4 regions of the Pseudoalteromonas sp. SG44-1 genome follow, and region 3 is predicted to be linked to each of the others. Evidence: predicted binding sites of a transcription regulator. Region 3 holds the regulator's gene; each other region holds the start of a gene.
What was found. Region 3 encodes sigma-54, which starts transcription at its own class of promoters, with help from an activator protein. Its sites were predicted from a motif close to GTTGGCACGNNNNTNGNNT; they were not measured.
Positions count from the first base shown of each region.

Region 1: the regulator sigma-54 is predicted to act here: its motif matches at 3,212-3,230, upstream of H5187_RS19180 (BON domain-containing protein).
Region 2: the regulator sigma-54 is predicted to act here: its motif matches at 3,480-3,498, upstream of H5187_RS04520 (EF-hand domain-containing protein).
Region 4: the regulator sigma-54 is predicted to act here: its motif matches at 3,758-3,776, upstream of H5187_RS10550 (CsbD family protein).

Region 1 is NZ_JACJEW010000057.1:3,948-9,740, forward strand. Features, by position in the region: gene H5187_RS19165 (DUF4153 domain-containing protein) at 1-812, opposite strand, end outside; gene H5187_RS19170 (tRNA1(Val) (adenine(37)-N6)-methyltransferase) at 871-1,569, opposite strand; gene srmB (ATP-dependent RNA helicase SrmB) at 1,646-2,878, shown strand; gene H5187_RS19180 (BON domain-containing protein) at 3,283-3,606, shown strand; gene H5187_RS19185 (alpha-amylase family protein) at 3,781-5,790, opposite strand.
Region 2 is NZ_JACJEW010000006.1:92,517-98,309, reverse strand. Features, by position in the region: gene H5187_RS04535 (sigma 54-interacting transcriptional regulator) at 1-1,201, opposite strand, end outside; gene H5187_RS04530 (hypothetical protein) at 1,204-1,746, opposite strand; gene H5187_RS04525 (HAMP domain-containing sensor histidine kinase) at 1,748-3,217, opposite strand; gene H5187_RS04520 (EF-hand domain-containing protein) at 3,533-3,760, shown strand; gene H5187_RS04515 (hypothetical protein) at 3,783-4,010, shown strand; gene H5187_RS04510 (EF-hand domain-containing protein) at 4,121-4,357, shown strand; gene H5187_RS04505 (EF-hand domain-containing protein) at 4,370-4,606, shown strand; gene H5187_RS04500 (amidohydrolase) at 4,727-5,793, shown strand, end outside.
Region 3 is NZ_JACJEW010000051.1:8,786-14,578, forward strand. Features, by position in the region: gene mgtE (magnesium transporter) at 1-254, opposite strand, end outside; gene H5187_RS18470 (HPr family phosphocarrier protein) at 378-650, opposite strand; gene rapZ (RNase adapter RapZ) at 679-1,521, opposite strand; gene ptsN (PTS IIA-like nitrogen regulatory protein PtsN) at 1,542-1,994, opposite strand; gene hpf (ribosome hibernation promoting factor) at 1,999-2,286, opposite strand; gene H5187_RS18490 (RNA polymerase factor sigma-54) at 2,315-3,811, opposite strand; gene lptB (LPS export ABC transporter ATP-binding protein) at 3,878-4,603, opposite strand; gene lptA (lipopolysaccharide transport periplasmic protein LptA) at 4,600-5,133, opposite strand; gene lptC (LPS export ABC transporter periplasmic protein LptC) at 5,123-5,677, opposite strand; gene kdsC (3-deoxy-manno-octulosonate-8-phosphatase KdsC) at 5,674-5,793, opposite strand, start outside.
Region 4 is NZ_JACJEW010000018.1:64,277-70,069, reverse strand. Features, by position in the region: gene H5187_RS10565 (DUF4019 domain-containing protein) at 140-553, opposite strand; gene H5187_RS10560 (5-carboxymethyl-2-hydroxymuconate Delta-isomerase) at 674-1,018, opposite strand; gene hrpB (ATP-dependent helicase HrpB) at 1,134-3,557, opposite strand; gene H5187_RS10550 (CsbD family protein) at 3,826-4,023, shown strand; gene H5187_RS10545 (RpiB/LacA/LacB family sugar-phosphate isomerase) at 4,244-4,876, shown strand; gene H5187_RS10540 (hypothetical protein) at 4,940-5,698, opposite strand.

The DNA.
Region 1 (5,793 bases), on a different contig from region 3:
GCAGCGTATTGATAAACCGTATTCACAAAAAATAAAGTGAGTACCTGTAACCATAAAACTAACGAGCTACCACTGCCTGTTTGCCATAATTTATCTAGCCCCGTAAACGGTAGCGTCGCTAAAAAGCCTAAAGAAATAACCGTAAGTACTGGCAGTAAAAACTTAATCAAGGTTTGCAATAAAAATGAGATGTTATCTTCTATATGCATAACCCCTCTAAAGATCACCGTGGCAAAACCGAACGCTAAGGTTAAAGTTGGGATCCAAAACCAGTCTTTTTTGAGTAGCTCAGAGAAAAATGTAATCTCTAACGCATTAAATAGCGCCGCTCCTAACTGCAAAATTCCCCAGAAAATTAAAACGAATAACCAACACTCTGCAAATAAAATAAAGTTACGCCATGAGAGCTTGAATAATTGGCTATAACTAATTGCTTCATTATCAATCAGTTGTTGGATATACATAAGTGCTTTAAAGCTGGCAATTAAGGCTGTGAATATAAAAATGGCCGTTAAAGCATCGTTATTAACCAGCGCAATAGGGTATTGCTGAGCACCAATATAAGCACCAAGGAGTGATAACAACAGACTAAATGGTAACAAGTAACTAAGCAGTTTTTTAATATTAGCTTGCTCTACAGCAAGTAAAGTCAGTAGCACAAAACTAATGGTAAAAGTAACTAAAGAAAACAACCAAACTGGCTCTGTCGCAGGCCATAGCTGATTTTCAACACTACGATATAACAAAGTAAGAACAATGCCTTGCACTAAGGAAAGTACAAAAATAAAAGGTTTAGGTAGTTGATTATCCATATCTATCACCGAGGTTTTTCATCAGTGTGCGATAAATGTACCTTTTATTCAATGATGATTACATTTTCAAGTAAAAGTCTTTACATAAAGCTATATACTCATCGCTATATTGAGCCCCTTGGCCATGAATCGTTAAACTGGTCAGCTCGCATTCTTGCATCTGATAAGCAAAGCACATTAAGCTCCTGCTCGGCGCTTTAGTGGCAGTAGTTTGTACTAAACAATGGCGCACTAAATACAAACCTTGTAATTGCGCTTGTGCAATAAACAACTGCGCTTCTGGGCAAGGTAGAATCACATTTAAAAAAGCATTTTGGTGACTAAGGTGTTTGAATGCAGTGATTAACTCACTAAAACTTAAGCTATCTGTATGACGTGCGGTATTACGAGCTAAGTCCTGCCCTTTTAAACTGGCATTAAAATACGGAGGGTTACTGATCACAACATCAAACTCAGTTGTGGTGGTTACTTGCTGAATAGCTTTTTGCATCAATTTAATATCGGGCCATGGGCTATTTGTAAAATTTTGCTGCGCATCAGCACATGCATTGGCATCAATTTCAACAGCATTAACCTGCATAGTTGGTTTGCGTTGCTTGCACATTAATGCCAACAACCCAGTACCTGTGCCAATATCAAGTAACCGCTGTGAAGTAGTTAAGTCAGCCCATGCACCGAGTAAAATTCCATCCGTCGAGACCTTCATCGCACTGCGCGTTTGCGCTACTTTAAATTGTTTAAACACAAAGCCTGACATTTTTTCACCTTTTCATTCACCAACTGGCGGATAGCGCGTATAATTACCAGCAATTGTCCTCTATTTTTGACACTCTATGCAATTTTCTGATTTTGATATTGATAACAAGATACTACAAGCCGTTGCTAAAATGGGTTACGAAACCCCAACTAGCATTCAACAACAAGCGATCCCTGAAGCGCTGCAAGGCCGTGATATTTTAGCCTCTGCACCAACCGGTACTGGTAAAACAGCGGCATTTTTGATCCCGGCGATTCAATACTTACTTGATTTCCCGCGTCGCGAGCCTGGTTTTGCCCGTGTTTTGATCATGACTCCAACGCGCGAGTTAGCTTATCAAATTCATGAACAGTGTGAACTACTTGCTAAAGGCACTAACCTTAAAATTGGTGTTGTTACTGGCGGTATTAACTACGGTACGCATAAAGAAATTTTTGAAAAAAATAACGATATATTAATCGCCACACCAGGGCGATTAATGGAATATTTAGAAACCGAAAACTTTCATGCCGAAAACGTCGAGATGCTTATTTTAGACGAAGCAGACCGCATGTTAGACATGGGCTTTCGTAAAGAAATGATGCGTATTTGTGAAGAAGCAAAAAATCGTCGTCAGTGCTTTTTATTCTCAGCCACTCTTGAAGGCGATAGCGTTGAACGATTTGCAGAGCAAATTTTAAAAGATCCAGCCCTATTAGAAGCTGAATCTTCACGTAAAGAAAAAGCTAAAATCCACCAATGGGTACACATTGCTGATGATTACAACCATAAATTAGCAATGTTGGTTGAAATACTAAACAGTGAAGACTTAAGCAAAGCTATTGTGTTTGTTAAAACCCGTGATCGCCTAGAAACATTAGTCGGCGAGCTGACCAATGCTGGGGTTCGCGCAGCCTGGTTACGTGGCGAGATGCCACAAGACAAACGCATGAAGGCAATGGAAAATTTCCACAGTGGCCGTACAAGAATATTAGTTGCGACTGATGTTGCCGCCCGCGGTATTGATGTGGCTGATATTAGTCATGTGATCAACTTTGATATGCCACGCACAGCAGACGTGTATGTTCACCGTATTGGCCGCACTGCTCGCGCAGGTAAGAAAGGCATTGCAATTTCGTTAGTAGAAGCCCATGACATTGCAGTATTAGCAAAAATTGAACGCTACATTGAGCTGCGCCTTAAACGCCGTGTTGTTAAAGGATTTGAGCCGCGTCATAAAGAAGCTAAAGCGCCAATCAAAAAACATAAAGATCCGGTAAAAATCAAAGCCCGTAAAAAGGCCAAAGCTAAAGCCAAGAAAAAGAAATAATTCATCTGCTTTAACGCCACATAAAAAGCCGAGACTTATCATAGTCTCGGCTTTTTACATTCAGTTTTACCTACTCGCAGTAAGTTATTAAACCCTCTCATAGCAGTCATGCAAATTAATTATCTTGTGCTCCCCATTTAGCTTGCTCATTACAAACTTGCAGCTACGACCATCACTTAACAAAAAATATATTGCATCGCTATAGCTGCACTAAACAGCAACTACAAATCTAAATTAGTTAGCTAATCGCCGTACTTTTTACTCAGTTGAATGTAAAAAATTCCAAAAACATTACCCGAACTTAAAATACCCCTTCAATTTCAATACGTTAAAGTTGGAATAAATATTGTAACAGTAAGCTTACTATTCACTAAACACATACAATAGATGTTATGAGGGAAATCATGGACCGCTTCAAATTAACTGTATCATTGGTATCACTTTGCTGTGTATTTTTACTCGCCTGCGCAACGCAAGTCAGTGCAGCCACTAGTACAATTATGATCAGCAGCGTTTCTCCTCAACCAACACTACAGCAGACTATAATTCATAAACTGCGTAGCAATCCAAACCTAAACCTCTCGCAACTGCGAGTACACGTTGATGGCAACAAAGTAGCCATTTATGGTCTAACCGAAACCGGCTTTGAACGCGCACTGGCACAAAAGTTTTTAGAAAACACCCAAGGTGTGGCAATTATTGAAAATAAAATGCAGGTGAGAGATTGAAGAGTTTAAAGCTGCTAGGCTAAAGATTAAAGAGTTAAAGCAACTGATTTTCTGGTGATTCAACTTAGGTTTACTTAAAACACAGAAAACGCAAATCTCCAGAACATGACTTACAAAGTAAAATCCCAGCTAAACGCATACTTATGGTTTAGCTGGGATTTATCTGTAATAAAATTAGAAATTGCGTATTTCTACCGTTGAATTATTAAACTCAAATTTATTAATTTTGCCGCATTGAGCAACATGATTAGTACTAGCATAAGGGGGGGTTGCTTGCGCGATATTGCCCTCCCAGCCCTGACCATTTTTAATAAACGCTTTTACCTCAAACCATCCATTAACCGCTTTGCTGCAATCCATATCAACATCAAGCAGCCAATAATGTTCACCCCAAATATTCAGTGGTGTAACACCAAAGCCATCATTAGCAACGGTTTTTTCTGCTCCCCAAGTTGCTGGCCAAATATTAGTTGTCCAATCGGTTGCGGTCCCTTGCGCCTCACTACTTTGGCCCGTTTCAATACCATACCAATCTAGGTAATTATCGTTTGCTTTCCAAGGACTGGTAGTGGCACTTTGCAAATTATTATGGCGAATTGGCATAGCACATTCAAAGTTGCTTGTTTGGCAGTTACGCCCAAGGTTTGTGTTTGCATAAACATGGTCAATTCCGCCGCGAATAAACATATCTTGGCCAGTTTGCGTTTGTGCGTTAATAAATATCACAGTTCGCTGCCAATCACTCTGAGGATCAGGGGTTGAGTTAGTGGTTAACTTGGCATTTTTATGAATAGCCATTGCATCCCACGCGGCTACATTTAAGTTTATAGTGCCATTTGCATTAACAGTAATAACTTCACCAGTACAACTTGTTGCATCATTACTCAGCGCTCCTTTTAGCACGTTACAGTATTGCCCTGGAGCCATATCTGTTTGCACGGTGGTATTGAGTGTTGAGCCTTCTTTATTAATGGCAACATGACCTGAACTTCCTCTACCAAAGGCTATTTGATTGTTAGTATTATCCCACCAATTGGTTGTTGCCCAGCTATCAGCCGTATTATTTCTAAAATCTACGCCACCTGCAATGTATGCCCAACGATGCTCACATTGCCAATTACTCGCAAAGCATTCTAAATTACCGTTGTTATGCACAGGTACGCTTGGACCACCAGCATCTGTGTCACCATGATAGTCGTAACTAGACATTACTTTTGGATAACCATACGGGTAAGCCAACATAAATACGTTTGCTAAGTCGTACAAGCGGCCATCTTCAAAGGTAATTACATTACCGGCACCACCATGACCGCGTTGATTATCATGATTATCTACAAATACTACAGCTGATGCACTTGGCATAAACCCCCACCCTTCACCAAAATTACTTAACCATGCGAGCGAGCCATTTCTAAAGGTATTGCCAAGTTCAGTGCTGTATTTAAACTCCGTAACTAAACCTGACGCTAAATACTCAGAGGCACCAACAGCCTCGCCACCTTGATCAATTACTTCTTGAAAGACCACTGGCGAGCCATTCACTTTCGCCATTAAACTTTGAATATCACTGGCTGCAACATGTTTAGAGGCATCAAACCGAAACCCCTTAACACCAATGGCTTGTAATTCATTAATGTAAGCCGCTAATGTGTTTTGGACATACGTTGCAGCGGTATCTAAATCTGCTAGTCCAACTAACTCACAGTTTTGTACTCGGTAACGATCGTTGCCGTAGTCAGAGCCATTAATGGTGCAACTGGTGTGAAAGTCTTGTGGGCTATAAATTGGGTATTGTTTATTACCATAGGTATTACCAGCGGTACCTGTACCACTGCCTGCAGCCATATGATTGATTAAAGTATCTACATAAATATCAACGCCAGCGGCATTACAGCGATTAACCATATCAATAAACTGCTCGCGGTTACCGCCTCGGCTTTGCAATAGGTAACTGACAGGTTGATAACGCGTCCACCATTGGCTGCCTTGTATATGTTCATTAGGCGGCGATACCTGTACCGCAGCATAGCCTTTAGGTCCTAAGTATTGTTCACATTCGAGGGCTACATCTTGCCAGTTCCATTCAAATAGATGGACGAATGTTGTTGGTGTTGCATTTGCAATCGACGTAGCACTTAGGCCAATACTTAGCCCAATAGTGGTTACTATTTTTTTAATTTTCATTGT
Region 2 (5,793 bases), on a different contig from region 3:
TAGCATCGTTAAGTGAAAGCGGCTCAACATTGTTGGTATTACTATTAAGCGCACTTTCAACCAGCTGTGCTGATATTACTTCACCTGGGGTAAGTGCGACAACCTGCTCTACTACATTTTGTAACTGGCGAATATTACCCGGCCAATCGTGACGTACTAATGCATGCATTGCATCATTGGCGAAACGCTTTTCTTTTTGATTCATACGTTTAGCGATGGTAGCGCTAAAATACTGTGCTAATAAACTAACGTCTTCTCTGCGCTCACACAGTGGTGGCAATTTAAGATTCACAACATTTAAGCGGTAATATAAATCTTCGCGAAATTGCTGATTAGCAATCGCATCAGGCAAGTTTTTATGAGTTGCTGATACAATCCGCACATCAATTGGAATTTCTTCTTCAAAGCCCACAGGGCGAATAGTTTTTTCTTGTAATACGCGCAGTAACTTAACTTGTAAATTAAGTGGCATATCACCAATTTCATCTAAAAATAAAGTACCGCCTTGCGCTTGCTGAAATAACCCTTGGTGGTCTTTAATCGCGCCCGTAAAAGCCCCTTTTTTGTGACCGAATAGTTCTGATTCGAGTAATTCACCCGGTACCGCACCACAGTTTATTGCGACAAACGGACCTTCACTAACATGGCTATGTTGATGAATAGCATTAGCTAGTAACTCTTTACCTGTACCACTGGCCCCCGAGATCAACACATTGACCTGAGTCGGACCTAGTAATTTAACTTGCTCAAGTAAATGCAGCATAGCACCACTGCGGGTCACGATATTGCTGTTTGATGCACTTTCATCGGCACTGAGACCATGAATTTCAATCGCTTTTGCTAAACTATCAAATAACTCATCTTTATCTACCGGTTTAGTAATAAAGGCAAAAATACCTTGCTTCGTCGCTTCAACAGCATCAGGAATAGACCCATGAGCTGTCATCATCAACACTGGCAGCGCTGGGTAGCGATTTTGTAACTGACGGTGTAATGCCATACCATCCATTTCATCCATGCGTAAGTCTGTAACCACAGCATCAAACACATTATTTTTTAATAACTGTAGCGCAGCGATACCACTTTCGCAGGTAGTCACTTGATAGCCTTTAGATTCTATGCGAATAGCCAATAGTTTTAATAAACTTGCATCATCATCGACCAGTAAAATTCGCGCGCCTTGGTTTTGCTCTGTTGACATAATTACTGCTCCTTAGTTTCTTCGCGTAGTAATAGTTGCTGCTCGATGGCTGCCAGTGATGACAGGGTTTCTTGCATTTTATTATTCAACGCTTGCTGCTGTTTTTTAGCGTTGATCTGCTGTTTTATTTGTTGTTTTTGCAGCCATAAATACTGTTTTATATCATCTGGCCAATAATAAGCTTGATCCAGTTTTAGCAGCTGCGTTAATACTTTTTCCGGTGCTAATACATTATTTTTGCAACTAAAATCAAAATAATGCTGAAGCTCTTTAGCACCAATATAAACCGTTTTACTCGCTGCCACTTGAAAACCACCGCACGACTTTGCATGCCAACCAATAACCGTTTCGGCAGGTGCATACATAGGATCGGTTTTCGGCCTAGGTTTCGGATTTGGTAAACTATCCCCTTGTGGTGTAGTCACCTTACCCGCTTGTTCAGCTTCAGGGCTGCTTTTATTTACTGGCTGCTCAGTTAACTCACACCCTGCGAGCCCTAAGGTTGTAATGCAAACCACTAAAATGGCATTTAAACGCACGCCCATGCTAATTAACTCCTTGGTTTTTATTGGTTGGAGGGATGATTGGGATTTGAATTATAAAACGACAGCCTTGTGGCTCATTATGCTCAACGTGTAAAGTACCCATCAATTGCTCAACAGACTCTTTTACAATGGTGAGCCCTAAACCACTACCTTGAGCGGTTATATCTTTAGCATTCTTACCTTGATAAAAGGCACTGAATATATGTGATTTCTCTTGCTCTTTAATACCGGTGCCTTGATCGCTAACGCTCATAGTCAAAGTACGACCAGCTAATGACAGAGCAATATTGACCGCCTGTCCTGCTGGTGAAAACTTTAAGCCATTAGAGATCAACTGAATTAAGATCATTTCAACAAGCTCTGCAGCAATTTCCAGTGGTTGCTCGGGTAACTCACAATGCCAACATAAGCTTTGCTTACGCGCCACTAAACGATGTTCAAAATGGCTGTTTATCTTGGTTATTAATTGCGAGAATTCCAGCTCACTTAAGTCTTCTTTGCTGCTGCGAATCGCATTGTAACTAAGTAAACTATCGATCATAGCGCGCAAACGCACCATGCTCTGGGTAATTAACGCCAACACCGCTTGCTGCTCTTTGTTAATTGGCCCAACGATTTCATCGGCAAGTAAGTCAGTGCCCTCAACCATTGACGCTAATGGAGTTTTCAATTCATGGGTAACATGGCGTAAAAAAGTATCTTTTTGTTGCTCTAATTGATGCAACTGCTCTTGCACCCATTGTAATTTATTTCCTAGTTCAACCAACTCAGCAGAGCCTTGTACAGCTATTTTTTGTTGCCAATGACCTTGCCCAAGCTTATCAATAACCGACGTTAATCCTTTTAAGCGACCACTTATACGCCATAAAAAACCACCACCTACTAGTAAAGTTAATGGGATAAGTGCTATTAACCAATTGATAAATGAGCTTTGCAAAGCTTTTAACTGTTGCTGATTTTTAGTTATTTGCAGCTCATTTTGATCTCTTAGCCACACCGTTTGACGCGCAATAAATTCACTCACAGGAATAAACAATTGCGCATCTTGTTGTCCTTCAGTAACGAGTTGAGTATGCGCTAATTGCAATACCTGTGCGAGTTGCTGCCATTGCTTAATATACTCCCCCGTAGAACTTATAAAAGTTAGTTCATCAATGCTTTGTAGTGATGATTGCCACTTATCAACAATCAATTCATCGAGTGATTCGCTTTTCAGCACCCAGTTTTGTCGCGTTGCACGCTCTAAGCTATTGAGGTCTTGCTTAAGATTATTAAATGACTTGGTAATTTGATAATTTTCACTGACGATTTGTTGAGTTACTGCTAGCTGTTTATTCAGCGCATTTAAAAATACAATCACTACCAGTGATAATGGCAGCAGCGATAACAAAGTACTAAACAAAAACTGGCCTATTAAATTGGGTCGCCAACTAAGTAATGCACTGTACTTTTTAGCGAATGAGGCCATTATCGCTACTCCTTTAGTTAAATGTCTGATTATGGAAGGTGTTACTTATACACTAGCTGAATCAATAAGAATAATGAATAAGGCGAACTGTGTAGCGCTATATAAAGCGACTGATGCTAAATTGAAACAACTTAACCAACTGTTTTTTAAAAACTTAATCAATACCCGTTAAAAGTTGTTGCAAAAAAGACACACTGCCCAGTCATTTTTTCCCACTTATTATCATGCCAAAACATTAAGTCACTGATATTTTTACAATAAAAAAATTGGCATCGTTCTTGTAACATCCGTATCAACGACTGTTTATAAGGAAATAATATGAAAATATTAACACCGCTGTGCTTATGCATCAGCCTACTGCTTAGCTTTAACAGCTTTGCCATTGATGTCGAGGCCACCTTCGCAGAACTTGATAAAGACAGTAATGGCACATTGAGTGAAGCAGAAGCATCTGAAGATGCGGTATTACACGAAAGTTTTGAGCAAATTGACAAAGATCAAAATGGTCAAATTTCATTTGCTGAGTTTAAACAATTTTTGCAATAATTTTCCCAAAGGAAACACTGCTATGAAACAACTTATCGCCGCTTTTTCACTGATGTTTTTAGTCATTAGCGCCACTGTTTTAGCATCACAATTAAACGTTAAGTTTGCGCAATTAGATACCGACTCTGACGGACAAATTTCATTGCTTGAAGCCAAGCAAAACAACACGCTATTAAAGCAGTTTACTGATCTTGATGATAATAACGACGAGCAGTTATCTGAGCAAGAGTTCGCAAAGTTTAAATTTTAAAAGGCTTTAAAGTATTTGCCATAATCCCGGAGGGAATGTGTAAACGGATTTAATGTTGGGATTTAAATTATGGCAAATGCTTTATTCTTTTTGTTGGTAGGATGTAAATAATGAAAAGCATATTAATAATATTAAGTGTGTCGCTAGCCACCAGTTTTAGCGCAATGGCACTGGATGTAAAACAACGTTTTGATCATTTAGATAGCAATAAAGATGGCTATTTAACGCATAATGAGCTTGAACCACAACCACAATTGTTGAGTAACTTTAAACGTTGGGACAAAAACCAAGACAATAAAATTTCCCTATCTGAATTTAAGCGTTTTTTAACTAATAATCTAGATTAACGAGTTTCCCCAATGAAATTTTGTACACAACTGGGACTAAGTTTGTTATTTGTCAGTAGCTGTTGCAGTTTTGCAACAACTGATAATATAGCAGAACAATTCAAAAACTTAGACCGCGATAAAGACGGTCTTATCACGCGTTCAGAGTCAGCAAAAGATCCTGCCCTGTGGTCTCGTTTTAAAAACTATGACAGCGATAAAGATGGTAGATTATCACTGTCTGAATTTACTCTATATGCAAATAAATGAATAGCTAATTCATCAGCATAGTTGAAATGCACAACGATAAATAATTTATTATATTTAATTTGCAGACTCAGTATTCTCTGTTACTGTTTAACTAACAAAAGCAGAAAAAGAATTCTAACAATGAAATGCTTACTCGCCTGTTTAATCACTTTATCTTTACCTGTGCTAGCTGATACCACGGTGATCTACAATGCTAACGGTTACACTCCAACTTACAGTGGCCAATTACAGCAATTTTCTACACTGGTTATTAAAGATGGCAAAGTAGTAAAAGTAGGAGACGATAAACTAAAAGCGAGTTTCCCTAATGCAGCAGTATTTGATGCCGGGCAACAAACCTTATTACCTGGTTTAATTGACGCCCACGGTCATGTGATAGGACTTGGTAATAATTTAGCGCAACTCGATTTACGTGGCAGTATGTCGATTGCAGAAATACAAAAAAAACTTGCTGTATTTGCTAAAAATAACCAGGGCTGGATTATTGGCCGCGGTTGGAATCAAGAACTGTGGCCTAATAAGCAATTTCCTACTGCTGCTGACTTAGATAAAGTTGTCAAAGATGTTCCGGTGGTGCTTTCTCGTGTCGATAGCCACGCGATTTGGGTTAATAGCAAAGCGATGGAGTTAGCCAAATTAACACCCACAGTACAGTCACCAGCAGGTGGTGAAATTATTCGCAACCAAGCAGGTCAGCCTAGCGGTATTTTTGTCGATAAAGCCGAAAGTTTAATTACTGCACATATTCCAACGCCATCTGATCAAAACGTAAATAATGCCTTAAATCAAGCTGGCCAACATCTGCTCAGCTTAGGTATAACCTCAACCCACGATGCTGGGATTGATAAACAAACATGGCAAGTTTACAAGCAAAGAGCTGAACAAGGCACCTTACCGCTGCGCATAGTTGCAATGCTAAGTGCAACAGATCCGTCCCTTGAAGATATGCTCAGAGCCGGTCGCTATAAAGATCTTAACGATTTCATGTCTATTCGTAGTGTAAAAATATATGCTGATGGTGCGCTAGGTAGCCGTGGCGCCGCACTACAGGCCGATTACGCAGATAGAAAGAATCACCAAGGTTTAATGCTCGAAACTCAACAAAAACTAGAGCAGCTGTACACATTGAGCTTTAACCATGGTTTTAGCGCCAATACCCATGCCATCGGTGATAAAGCAAATCATAT
Region 3 (5,793 bases):
TCCATTTGGGCAATGATCCCTAAACGAACATCTTCTGAGAGTTCTTCGAGTACGTCACCTTGTACATCTGGATCAACCAGTTGCCATAGCAAGGTACGAATTTTATGTGGGGATGACTCGAGTAATAATGCGGTGTCACACGGAGCTGTTTTTGCCAACATACGCCTTACTTGAACAAATTGACCACTGTTAAGTGACTTGGTCACTTGTTTTAGTTGTTGTAGTGGGTAATCTTGTTCAAAAGCTTCTGGCATTGGCGTCCTTAAAAATTAATACGCTTGATAGGTAGGGTAACAGTTGTCGGTAATTAACGCGCTTGGTCTGTTTAATTAACGACTTTATTTAGTTTAACGCAATTTAGTGGTACTGACTACGAGCTATTCTTGTTCGTTAAAGCGTTGTGCGATCAACTCGCCAATTGCTGCAAGAGCAGGTTCAGCGTCCGGGCCTTCACATACAACTTTAACTTCTTTGCCTTGGCTACTTTCTAATAGCATTAAGCCGAGTACGCTATCGCCTGCGGCTTGTTTGTCATCTTGATGAAGTGTGATGCTGGCATCAAACTGCACAGCTAATTGCGCTAATACGCTGGCTGCGCGAGCATGTAAACCGAGTTTGTTTTTTATTAAAAATGTATCTTCTAAACGCATCAACATTCCTTACTGTAAACGTGAGTTGTTATTCTTGTTCACGATGGCGAATTTTCACATTGCTGTGGCTCATCGAGAAGCTTTCACCTATAGTTTGCGCTAGATAAACTGAGCGATGTTGACCACCGGTGCAACCAATAGCAATTGTTAAGTAACTGCGGTTATTACGCTCCAAATGCGGTAACCAAGTTTGTACAAAGGTTTGGATCTGCCAAGTGAATTTTTGTACGATACTATGGCTGGCTAAATAATCTTTTACTGGCTGATCAAGGCCTGTAAGTGGCTTAAGCTCAGGCTCCCAATGTGGGTTTGGTAAAAAGCGTGCATCAAAAACATAATCAGCTTCTTTTGGGATACCATATTTAAAACCAAATGATTCAAAGGTAATGATTAGTTTTTTATCTTTTTTCCCTAAAATCTTTTCACGGATTGACTCTGCAAGCTGGTGGACACTCAGATCAGTGGTATCAAGTATAAAGTCAGCGCGAGTAGTTAATACATCAAGTAATACTTTTTCTTGCTTGATAGCTAAATCCAGTGGCAAAGAGTCCAAAGATAATGGGTGTAAGCGGCGAGTTTCAGAAAAACGTTTGATCAGGGTTTGATCATCACTGTCTAAATAAAATAGCGTCGGATTTGCAAAACCAGGCAAGTATTCAAGAATATCGTTAAATTCTTCCTGCTCTTTCGGTAAATTACGGACATCAATACTGACGGCAATTTTGTCATAATTATCAGAGACACTGCGCACTAATGAAGGTAATAAGTTTACCGGAATATTATCTACACAATAATAGCCAAGATCTTCTACTACACGCAGAGCAACAGATTTACCTGAGCCAGAACGCCCACTGATGATGATTAACTCCATGTAAATTCTCCTTCATTTGGCTACGATTGCGCAGCAATTACGTGATACAAATCTTGGTCTGTTTTTGCGCTACGTAGTTGTTTACAAAAATCTTTGTCGTTGAGTTTATCAGCAATTGTGGCTAACGTCTTCAAATGAAGTTGGCTATCACCATCTGGCACGATGAGAGCTACAAATATATCAACTGGGCGATTATCTATCGCATCAAAATCAATCGGTGATTCACTCACTATAATTATTGCTAGCGGGTTTTCAACACCACTCATACGGCCATGAGGAATAGCAATACCACGACCAATACCCGTACTACCTAGTTTTTCTCTCGACAGTAGTGCGTTGAGGATTTCTTGTTGTGATAGCTGAGGAAGTTGTTCATGAGCCAATTGGCTGATAAATTCAATGATCCGTTTTTTGCTATTAAAAAGGACCGCAGCTTTACTGCAGTCCTGGCAAATAAGTGAGCTTAATTTCATAGTGTTAGTGTCGAGCGTGCTTCTCTTTGTGTTTAATTACCTGACGGTCAAGTTTGTCGATTAGTCCGTCAATGGCTGCATACATGTCTTGGTGCTCAGTTGAGGCAAATAATTCAGCGCCACTGACATGTAATGTGGCTTCTGCTTTTTGGCTTAGCTTTTCTACATCAAGAATGACATGGACATTATTGATATGATCAAAATGCCTTTCAAGCTTGGCAAACTTATTGTTTACATAGTCTCTTAATGAATCAGTAATTTCTACATGACGACCAGTTAAATTTAGTTGCATAAGCATTTTCCTCTTGTGATTTTACGCCTTAAATCAAACTTTTACGTTGATTTGACGGTGGAATAGCCAGTGACTCGCGGTATTTTGCAATAGTCCGTCTAGCTACTTTGATACCTTGCTCTGCCAATATATCTGCAATTTTACTATCACTCAATGGTTTCGCTGAGTTTTCTGCACTGATCAATTTTCTGATCAATGCTCGAATGGCTGTCGATGAGCATTCGCCGCCGTTCTCAGTACTTACATGGCTCGAGAAAAAATATTTTAACTCAAATATACCACGAGGGGTATGCATGTATTTTTGGGTGGTTACACGAGAAATTGTTGATTCGTGCATCTCAACCATTTCGGCAACGTCGTTTAGTACCATAGGGCGCATGGCCTCAGGGCCATGCTCAAAGAATCCTTGCTGCTGTTTAACAATGCAGTTGGTTACTTTGAGTAACGTCTCGTTACGACTTTCTAGGCTTTTAATAAACCATTTAGCTTCTTGCAAATGCGAGCGTATAAATTGGCTGTCAGTGCTTGATTTTACAGAGCGTGACATCGCCGCATATTGGCTGTTCACTCTAATTTTTGGCATGCTGTCTGGATTGAGTTCAACCACCCAGCGACCTTTAATTTTTTTCACCGAAACGTCAGGAATAACATACTCTGATTCTTCGCGTACTATGGTATCCGCAGGCTTTGGGTTAAGGCTGTGGATCAGTGTCATTACTTCTTTTAGTTCATCTTCTTTAAGCTTAGTCTTTTTCATCAAAGTGCGATAGTCACGACTAGCTAATAAATCGATATGATCAGTTAAAATCATTTTTGTCTCGCTAATCCAAGGAGTTGCAGGATCAAATTGATTTAATTGAATACATAAACATTCTTGTAGGCTGCGCGCAGCAATACCAACAGGGTCAAACAACTGAATGCGTTTTAACACTGCTTGCACTTCGTCGAGTTCGATTTCTTCTTCGTTATTACCTTGATTTAAGCTTTCTGCGATGTCTTCGCAGCTCAAGGTTAAAATACCTGAATCGTCAACGGCTTCAACAATCGCAATGGCAATGGCTTCATCGGTTGGACTAAAAGGTGTGAGTTGTAATTGCCACATTAGATATTCGTGCAAGGTTTCAGTTGAGGCACCTTGATAAATTGACTCATCTTCAGGCATTGGCCCAGATGACGTATTTGGCGCAGCACTCATGTATTCGTCCCAGGTGACGTCCATAGCCATTTCGTCACTTAAGGTCTCTTTACTTAATGCTTCGCTACTTTCTTGTTCATATTCGCTTGGCTTGTCGTCTGCTGATGCGCTAACGGTTAAGTCATCGTTATCTTGTTTTTGTTCGTTTTTACCAGCCGTGTCGTCTGAATATTCATGTTCTTCTAGCTCTAACAATGGATTGCTGTCGAGCGCTTCTTGAATTTCTTGCTGGAGATCCAATGTACTGAGTTGCAATAAGCGAATTGCTTGTTGCAGCTGTGGTGTCATTGTAAGTTGCTGGCCCATGCGCAGCTGGAGTGATTGCCTCATGTATCTCTAACAATCCTTTTATTGTTATCATCGTTAAGTCTAGCAGATACTTAGCCGAGCGTGGCTTTATAGCCTAAATTGCTCGCCCAGGTAAACATCGCGGACTGTTTGGTCGGCGAGTACATGCTCAGGGGTACCTGATGCAATTAACTCCCCATGAGAAACTATGTAGGCTTTTTCACAAACATCAAGGGTTTCTCGTACATTGTGGTCGGTAATAAGCACGCCAATACCACGGTTTTTAAGGTGTTCAATAATCTTCTTTATATCTAACACTGAAATAGGATCAACGCCAGCAAAAGGCTCATCAAGTAAGATAAATTTTGGGTTTGCGGCTAAAGCGCGTGCAATTTCAACTCGACGACGTTCACCGCCAGATAATGCCATACCTTGGCTGTCGCGGATATGTTGAATGCTAAACTCATCAAGTAAGCTGTCGAGCGCTTCTTCTCTGGCTTGTTTATTCAGCTCTTTACGAGTTTCTAAAATAGCCATCAGGTTTTGATAAACAGTTAATTTACGGAAGATGGATGATTCTTGTGGCAGGTAGCCAATCCCTAACCGTGCGCGACTGTGCATTGGCAGTAAGGTGATGTCATTATCATCAATACTGATTTTACCTTTGTCGCTTGGAACTAAACCCACAATCATATAAAAGGTGGTGGTTTTACCAGCGCCATTAGGACCCAATAAGCCAACAATGCTGCCTGCGCTAACTTCTAAACCCACGCTTTTTACAACTTGGCGACCTTTATAGCTTTTTGCTAGAAATTCAGCTTTTAATGTACTCATGGCTGCCCTTTAGATTTGTCTTTTTTACTGTCTACTGGTACCAAAATGGTGTGCACACGATCGCTTGAGCTTGCGCCTTTTTCAGCACTGATCAGTTGCTGGTCCATATCATAGGTAATGCTTTTGGCATTGATTTTTTGACCTGCCTGAGTGACTTGTGCATTGCCAACCAAGGTTAAATAGCGCTTAGCGACATCGTAACGGACTTCATCAGCACTGGCACTCATTACTGTGCCATCAGTTTGTTTTTCTTCAAAGTAAGCCGGACTGCCAGTTGCGACAAGTAGTTGTTTGTTATCGCCTAAATCTTCGCGCTTATGGACTTCAAGTCGATCCGCTTTGATACGGCGGTTACCATGAATGATTTCAACATTTTTTTCAAAAATACCGATATTGTCTTTCAGTTGGGCAAGCTGCGTGTCAGCACTGATAGAGACTTGATCTGCAGGTGGTGTCGTATTTTCAGCAAAGCTTGCAAAAGCAATGAATAAGCTTGGTATAACAAGCAAGTGAGCAAATTTATTGGTCATAATATATGGTTCGCGTATGGTTAATTAGTTCTACCACTTCGGCTTTTAAGTCGGCATGGAGACCGCGCCCAGTGATTTTTAAATTTGGTCCGATTAATTCAACTGGTTGTTCTGAACTCATGGTTTGTAGTTCAATATCAACCTGAATATTATCTGCGTTTATATGTTCAATCATGGCATTATTGGTCAGGTTTTTAGCAACCACATTACCTTCTAAAATTAATTGATGATTTTCATATAAGGTGGCTTCATCGGCATTAATTTGCCACGTCTGCTGTTGATTATAGAGTGTAAAAATAGGTTGTTCAAAGTAAGTGAACCCTAACTGTTGGTAGAGTTCCATTTTTGCAGCTGTTACTTTGTGGCTAATTTTACCTTGTTCATCAAATGCGGTTTGTTTTAATGCCACCGCAGTATAATCAGGTTTTGCTATTATATCTTCTTGGTGTTGTTTTATGGCGGTACTTTGATAAAAATACGGATACCACAGCCATACCATGCAGCCGACAAATAATACGCATAATATTAAACGCGCACTATTCATGAGCTCGTGCCTTCGCTGGTTAATGATTTACCATTTTCGAGCATTAATAAATCAGTGAGTTCACGCACCGCCCCAAAGCCACCAGGTAGCATGGTTGTATAATGTGAAATGCGTTT
Region 4 (5,793 bases), on a different contig from region 3:
CAACTAAAGTAAATTAATGCAACATCAGCAACAATAAATGTCATTATCATTATTTTATTTTTGTAAACTCCAATTTTTAATAATTATTTTATATTTTTTATTTCGTTAAAAAATACAGCTGTAGTAATAATAGGTTAATTCACTGGATAAAATAACCAATCACTTGCCATTGCTCAGCAGATTTTTTTAATGTCACGGTTTCAATCGACTGTGCTTTATTTTCAAAATCAGTTTGAAACTCTAAAATCACATAATCACCGTCAGGCAGTTGCGGTATTGAGGTTAACACTTGACGACTGATACCTTCGCGAGATGTAACAGCACTTAGCGGCGTACGAACTTGCTCTAACTTAGATACCCAAAGCGCTTGCGGTACATTTTTTTGAAAAAACGCCCCAGCCTGCTGCCAACTGTTTGCGTATTTACCACTATCAACAACTTCTAACCAGCTAGTCGCAGGGCCGATTTCTGTTGATACATCAACAACCCTTAGCGTCTGAGCCCACGTTAATGTGCTTATAAATAAACATAAAACAACAATTATATTTTTCATGGTGAGTCCTTTTTTTTATCAAGTTATTTTGCCTCATGCACAAAATCACTGTTCAACTTTGCCATAAATGATTTTCAAAAAACAATCTGCACTGTCGAAGCATCGCTCACTATGTTCTGCTTAAAGCTGGCTTTTATTACAATATGTTGCCTTTTCAAAGTCACTGACATTCATTGCAATATTGTCGATATGTGGGAACATCTGAGTAAGTTTAGTCACTATCGCTTTTGATAATTCAGCTTTTTGCTCAGTCGTTCGCCCCTCCATTATATATCCAAAAACATGAATAAATTCGTGTTGTTTATTACCCACTAAATAACGATTATACGGGTTTACCCTGACTTTAATTTCATGCTCAGCAAACAAACCCAATGCGTTTGCGGTGTGATGAATTTGTTCATTAATGTTATCTTCATCATGATGAGTCAAGATACTCTGCGAGCAATCTATAATAAAGTGTGGCATTAAATAACTCCTTGTTTATGCAGTCAATAAGTATTTAATTTACCTTTTTTTTAAACTATAAAACACTGCTTAATAGTCAATTTTACTCTTGCTAACTTTGTCCTTGCTAACTCATTCACATCTTACTTTTAACTTTACTCGTAGCCACACTGGTGGCGGGGTTATCAGGCCAAAAGTGTTTTGGATAACGACCTTTCATTTCTTTTTGCACCTCCCGATAGCTGGTTTGCCAAAAGCCAGCAAGATCTTGTGTTAGTTGTAAAGGTCGTCTTGCTGGTGAGAGTAGTTCCATTAATAAGGGTAACTTGCCTTGCGCTAATATTGGCGTACTGGTCATGCCGTACACTTCTTGCATACGAACACTGAGTTTTGCAGGGCCGTCGAGTTGATATTCAATACGAATATTTGAGCCACTTGGAACTGACACTCTCAGCGGGAATAAATCATTTAATGCATTTTGCTGTTGCCAATTAAAACAACTTTGCAAGGCATTAAAGTAGTTAAACTTTTTCAATTGTTCGAGGGTTTTTATATCTTCCAGAAAAGCACCTAACCAAAGCTGTGCGTCATCGATTAAGCTTTGTTTAGTGACGACAGGAAATTGCTCCGGCACTAAATTACTGGCTAAACACATACGAGTAAGTAACTGCTCACTGTCGCTTTGTTCATTAAATAATTCAAAGCCTTGTTTTTGAAATAAAGCTAACCACGCTTTCGCCCGCTCACTTTTATCAAGCTGATGTTTACTCGGTTGACTAGTAACTGTAATTGCCCCTAGTTTGACTTCATCTTGATGAATAAAGCGCCCTGTTTTTTCGTCAAATTCACAACGCGTTTGCGCACTAAATAAATGTGTCAGTTCATCCTCAATCTCTGTAGGAGTAAACGCAACAGCTGCAAAAATACGACTGCCTTTTTGGCCTCCCATTGAAGCAATTGCAAGGTAGTCCTCGTTATGCCAATGCTCGTTGTTTAGCTCAGCACCTGCGCCATTGGCAAGCAAGTAACCATTGCCACGCTTTTTAGCTAATCGATCAGGAAAAGCAAACGCCACCAGCAAAGCCAAATAAGTGGTTTGTAATTCGCGTACATCAGTTAGCTTTAATCGCTTTAACCAAAATTTCAGTTGCTGTTTAAATACCGGATGTGGCCGAGCATGTTGGCTGTGTAATGCTAAGCTTAAATCTGCGGCATGGCTTATCCGACTCTCTAATAACGCAATTAAATACGCCGCTAATGTATAAATACCTGGCATCTGAGGTTCGAGTTGCTGCGCTTTAATTAGCATGTGCGCTAGGCGAATATCCGCGCCAAAACTTAGCATACGTGTACCGAGGGGGGTCAATTTATTATTATTATCGAGCGCCTCTAACATTTGTAGTAATTTTGTTGTTTGCTGTATTTGTTGTGCTGTTGGACTATCTAACAAGCTTAGATCAGTTAACTCCGCGCCCCAGCATTTTGCCTCCAATAATAATTGGCTAATATCAGCACTTAAAATTTCTGGCGCATCATGGCTATTACGCCGCTCAAAGGTTTGTTTTGAACCAAGCCTATAAACTACTCCGGGCTCAATACGCCCTGCCCGCCCAGCTCGTTGAATTGCCGATGAGCGAGAAATACTTTGTGTGGTGAGTTCAGTAACGCCAGTTTTTAAATTAAAACTAGCAGTGCGGCGCTTGCCACTATCAACCACAATACGAATACCTTCAATGGTTAAGCTAGTTTCGGCAACATTGGTGGTCAGCACCACTTTACGAGTACCTTTTGCTGCAGGGGCAATTGCAGCTTGTTGAGATGCTTTATCTTGTTCACCAAACAGAGTAACTACATGGCAATTTGCAGGCAAATCTGACAGCGCTTGTTGTACGCGGTTGATCTCATATTGACCGGGCAAAAAAACTAACGCACTGCCTGTTTGTTCAACTAAAGCTTGTTTGATAATACTGGCCATAGCGTCAAGCCAGCGGCTTTCATCTTTAATAGGTATGTAAATTTCATCGATGGGAAAGCTACGCCCGTGGGAACTAATAATTGAACAATCAAAAAACTGCTGATAGCGTTCGCTATCAAGGGTTGCCGACATCAATAAAATCGTTAAATCATCACGCAGTGCAGCTTGAGATTCTAATGCAAACGCTAATGCGGTATCGGCCGCAATAGAGCGCTCATGAAATTCATCAAATATCAGTAGGTCAACGCCACTGAGCTCTGGGTCGTTTTGTAGCATACGCGTGAGCATGCCCTCGGTAACAATTTCAAGGCGGGTATTAACACTGACTTTGGTTTCCTGCCTGATACGTAAACCAACGCTTTGCCCTACGGTTTCGTTTTGGCACTGTGCTAAATAGTTGGCAATATTACGTGCAGCTAAGCGACGCGGCTCAAGCATGACAATGTGCTTAAAGTGCCCGTCGCGCATCAACTGCAATGGTAACCATGTTGACTTGCCCGCACCCGGCGGCGCTTGTAGCAAGGTAATCGGATCACTTTGTAATGTAGTAACGAGTTGTTGATATATGTCTTTAACCGGCAGCACAGCTATTTATCCTAAATTGCTTTACCGATATTGTAACAAAAAACTGTAGTAAATCAGATTCATAAAATCGGTGATTATTGAGTGTTTGCAATAATTACAGACCGTTGCGTAGATTTTTTAGCTTATAATCTATTAAAAACTTATCTCTAAACAAGGGGGATTTAACCTATTGATTATTAATGATAAAGTTATAATTTAATTTTGGTACAAGCCTTGCTTCTTTATAACTGAAAGTAAATTCACAAACCGACATTATAAGGAGCTAATTATGAACAGTGATCTTATCGAAGGTAATTGGAAAGAACTTAAAGGTAAAGCGCAACGTAAATGGGGCGATCTTACTGACGATGATTTAGATAAAATTGAAGGTAGCCGTAAAGAACTGGTTGGTAAAATTCAACAAGCATACGGTAAATCGAAAGAAGAAGCTGAGCGTGAAGTTGATGAGTTTGAAAAAGGCCATTAATCAATAACGTTAGGTAACTACAAAACCGCCTGAGCAGGCGGTTTTTTATTTTTAAACTCAAATAGCTGCTTTCATAATGAAGTTAAACTCAAAGCTCCTATGGTACTTCCTAACCTCTAGCAACTTACACAAATACTAATATTTAATAGATAACAACATTTGCCACCGGTAGCATTGGTATGTAGAATCAACTAAACGTTAACAAAATTGGTAGAGTCAAATGAAAATCGCATTAATGAACGAATTCAGTCAAGCGGCAAAAAACCCAATTGTACTTGAACAGCTTAACACTGTTGCTAATGCACAAAATCACCAAGTATTTAATGTGGGTATGGATGGCGATAACGATCATCGACTAACCTATATTCACCTAGGAATTATCGCAAGCTTACTGCTCAACTCTAAAGCGGTAGATTTTGTAGTGACCGGTTGTGGCACAGGTCAAGGCGCACTCATGGCGAGCAATGCGTTTCCTGGTGTGAGCTGTGGTTATTGTATTGATCCATCAGATGCTTACCTATTTGCACAAATAAACAATGGTAATGCACTCGCTTTACCCTATGCAAAAGGCTTTGGCTGGGGCGCTGAGTTAAATATTAAATATATATTTGAAAAAGCATTTACCGGCGAAAAAGGCCAAGGGTATCCAGCAGAACGTAAAGAGTCACAAGTAACAAATGCAGGTATTTTAAATCAACTAAAAGTGGATGTTGCTAAAGATTACTTAAGCGCACTTGAAGCTATTGATCCTGAGCTGATTAAACAAGCGATTGGCGGACCACGTTTTCAAGAGTGCTTTTTCGCACATTGCCAAGACGACGCAATTGCTGCGTTTGTTAAAGCGCGTATTTAATAAAATAGCGCCCTATATTTTAGGGGAGAACCCTCCCCTTTTTGCATCTAAGATAATTAACTTTTAACTTCCAGTGTTGATAATATCCTGAGACAAAATGCGCTTATCATCTTTATATACTTCAAGCCAACCTGGTGGTGAGGTATCACAGCCAATCACTGTAACTTGTAATACGTAGCTGTAACGGCCGTTTTTAAATGTGTAACTATGATTACCGCCACTGCCCTCAAATTCGATCTCACCTTTTAGTAAGACTATATCTGGCTTATCGCTGGTTTTTTTATCAATGCTCCACGACGCATAGCGGAAGTTTCCATCACCTAAGTCATCAATGCGAATACGGTATTTAGCTGTTTGCCAATCTAAAATAGGCTCTACAAAAGCATTAATACTTGGGTGAAGCGCTTGCTTATCAGCTGCTATTAAATTTTTAGCCAGCAATTGTTCTTTAGCTGTTTGGTAATTGATACCGATGATTTTCCCATCCGTATCTACCCAAACGACACCGCTATTTAGCATAATGCCGCGCCAACCTACTTTATCCCAGTCAGTATCGATATTTGAATCAACAATCTGTTTAATAAGCGTCTTATCAAACACGTCATCAAAACGCTCAACTAACTCAGCTTCATTATTAATATCAGGCACTGGATATGTGCGCGAAAGCGGATAACGAATATGTGAGGAAATAGCCGCTTTATCGTGGTTTTTAAATGCTTTTATAAGATCTACAATAGGCTGTTGATATTGTTGTTCAAGCGCAAAACTATTTGCGCTAAACATGAGAGATAAAAATAAGCCGGTATAATATAAAAATTTCATTTAAGTCCTTTATTTTGATGATTCAGTTAATGAACATCATGTTATTTATCTGTTTCGGTTTATACCATTCACAACAACTTTTAGCCATGTTGCCC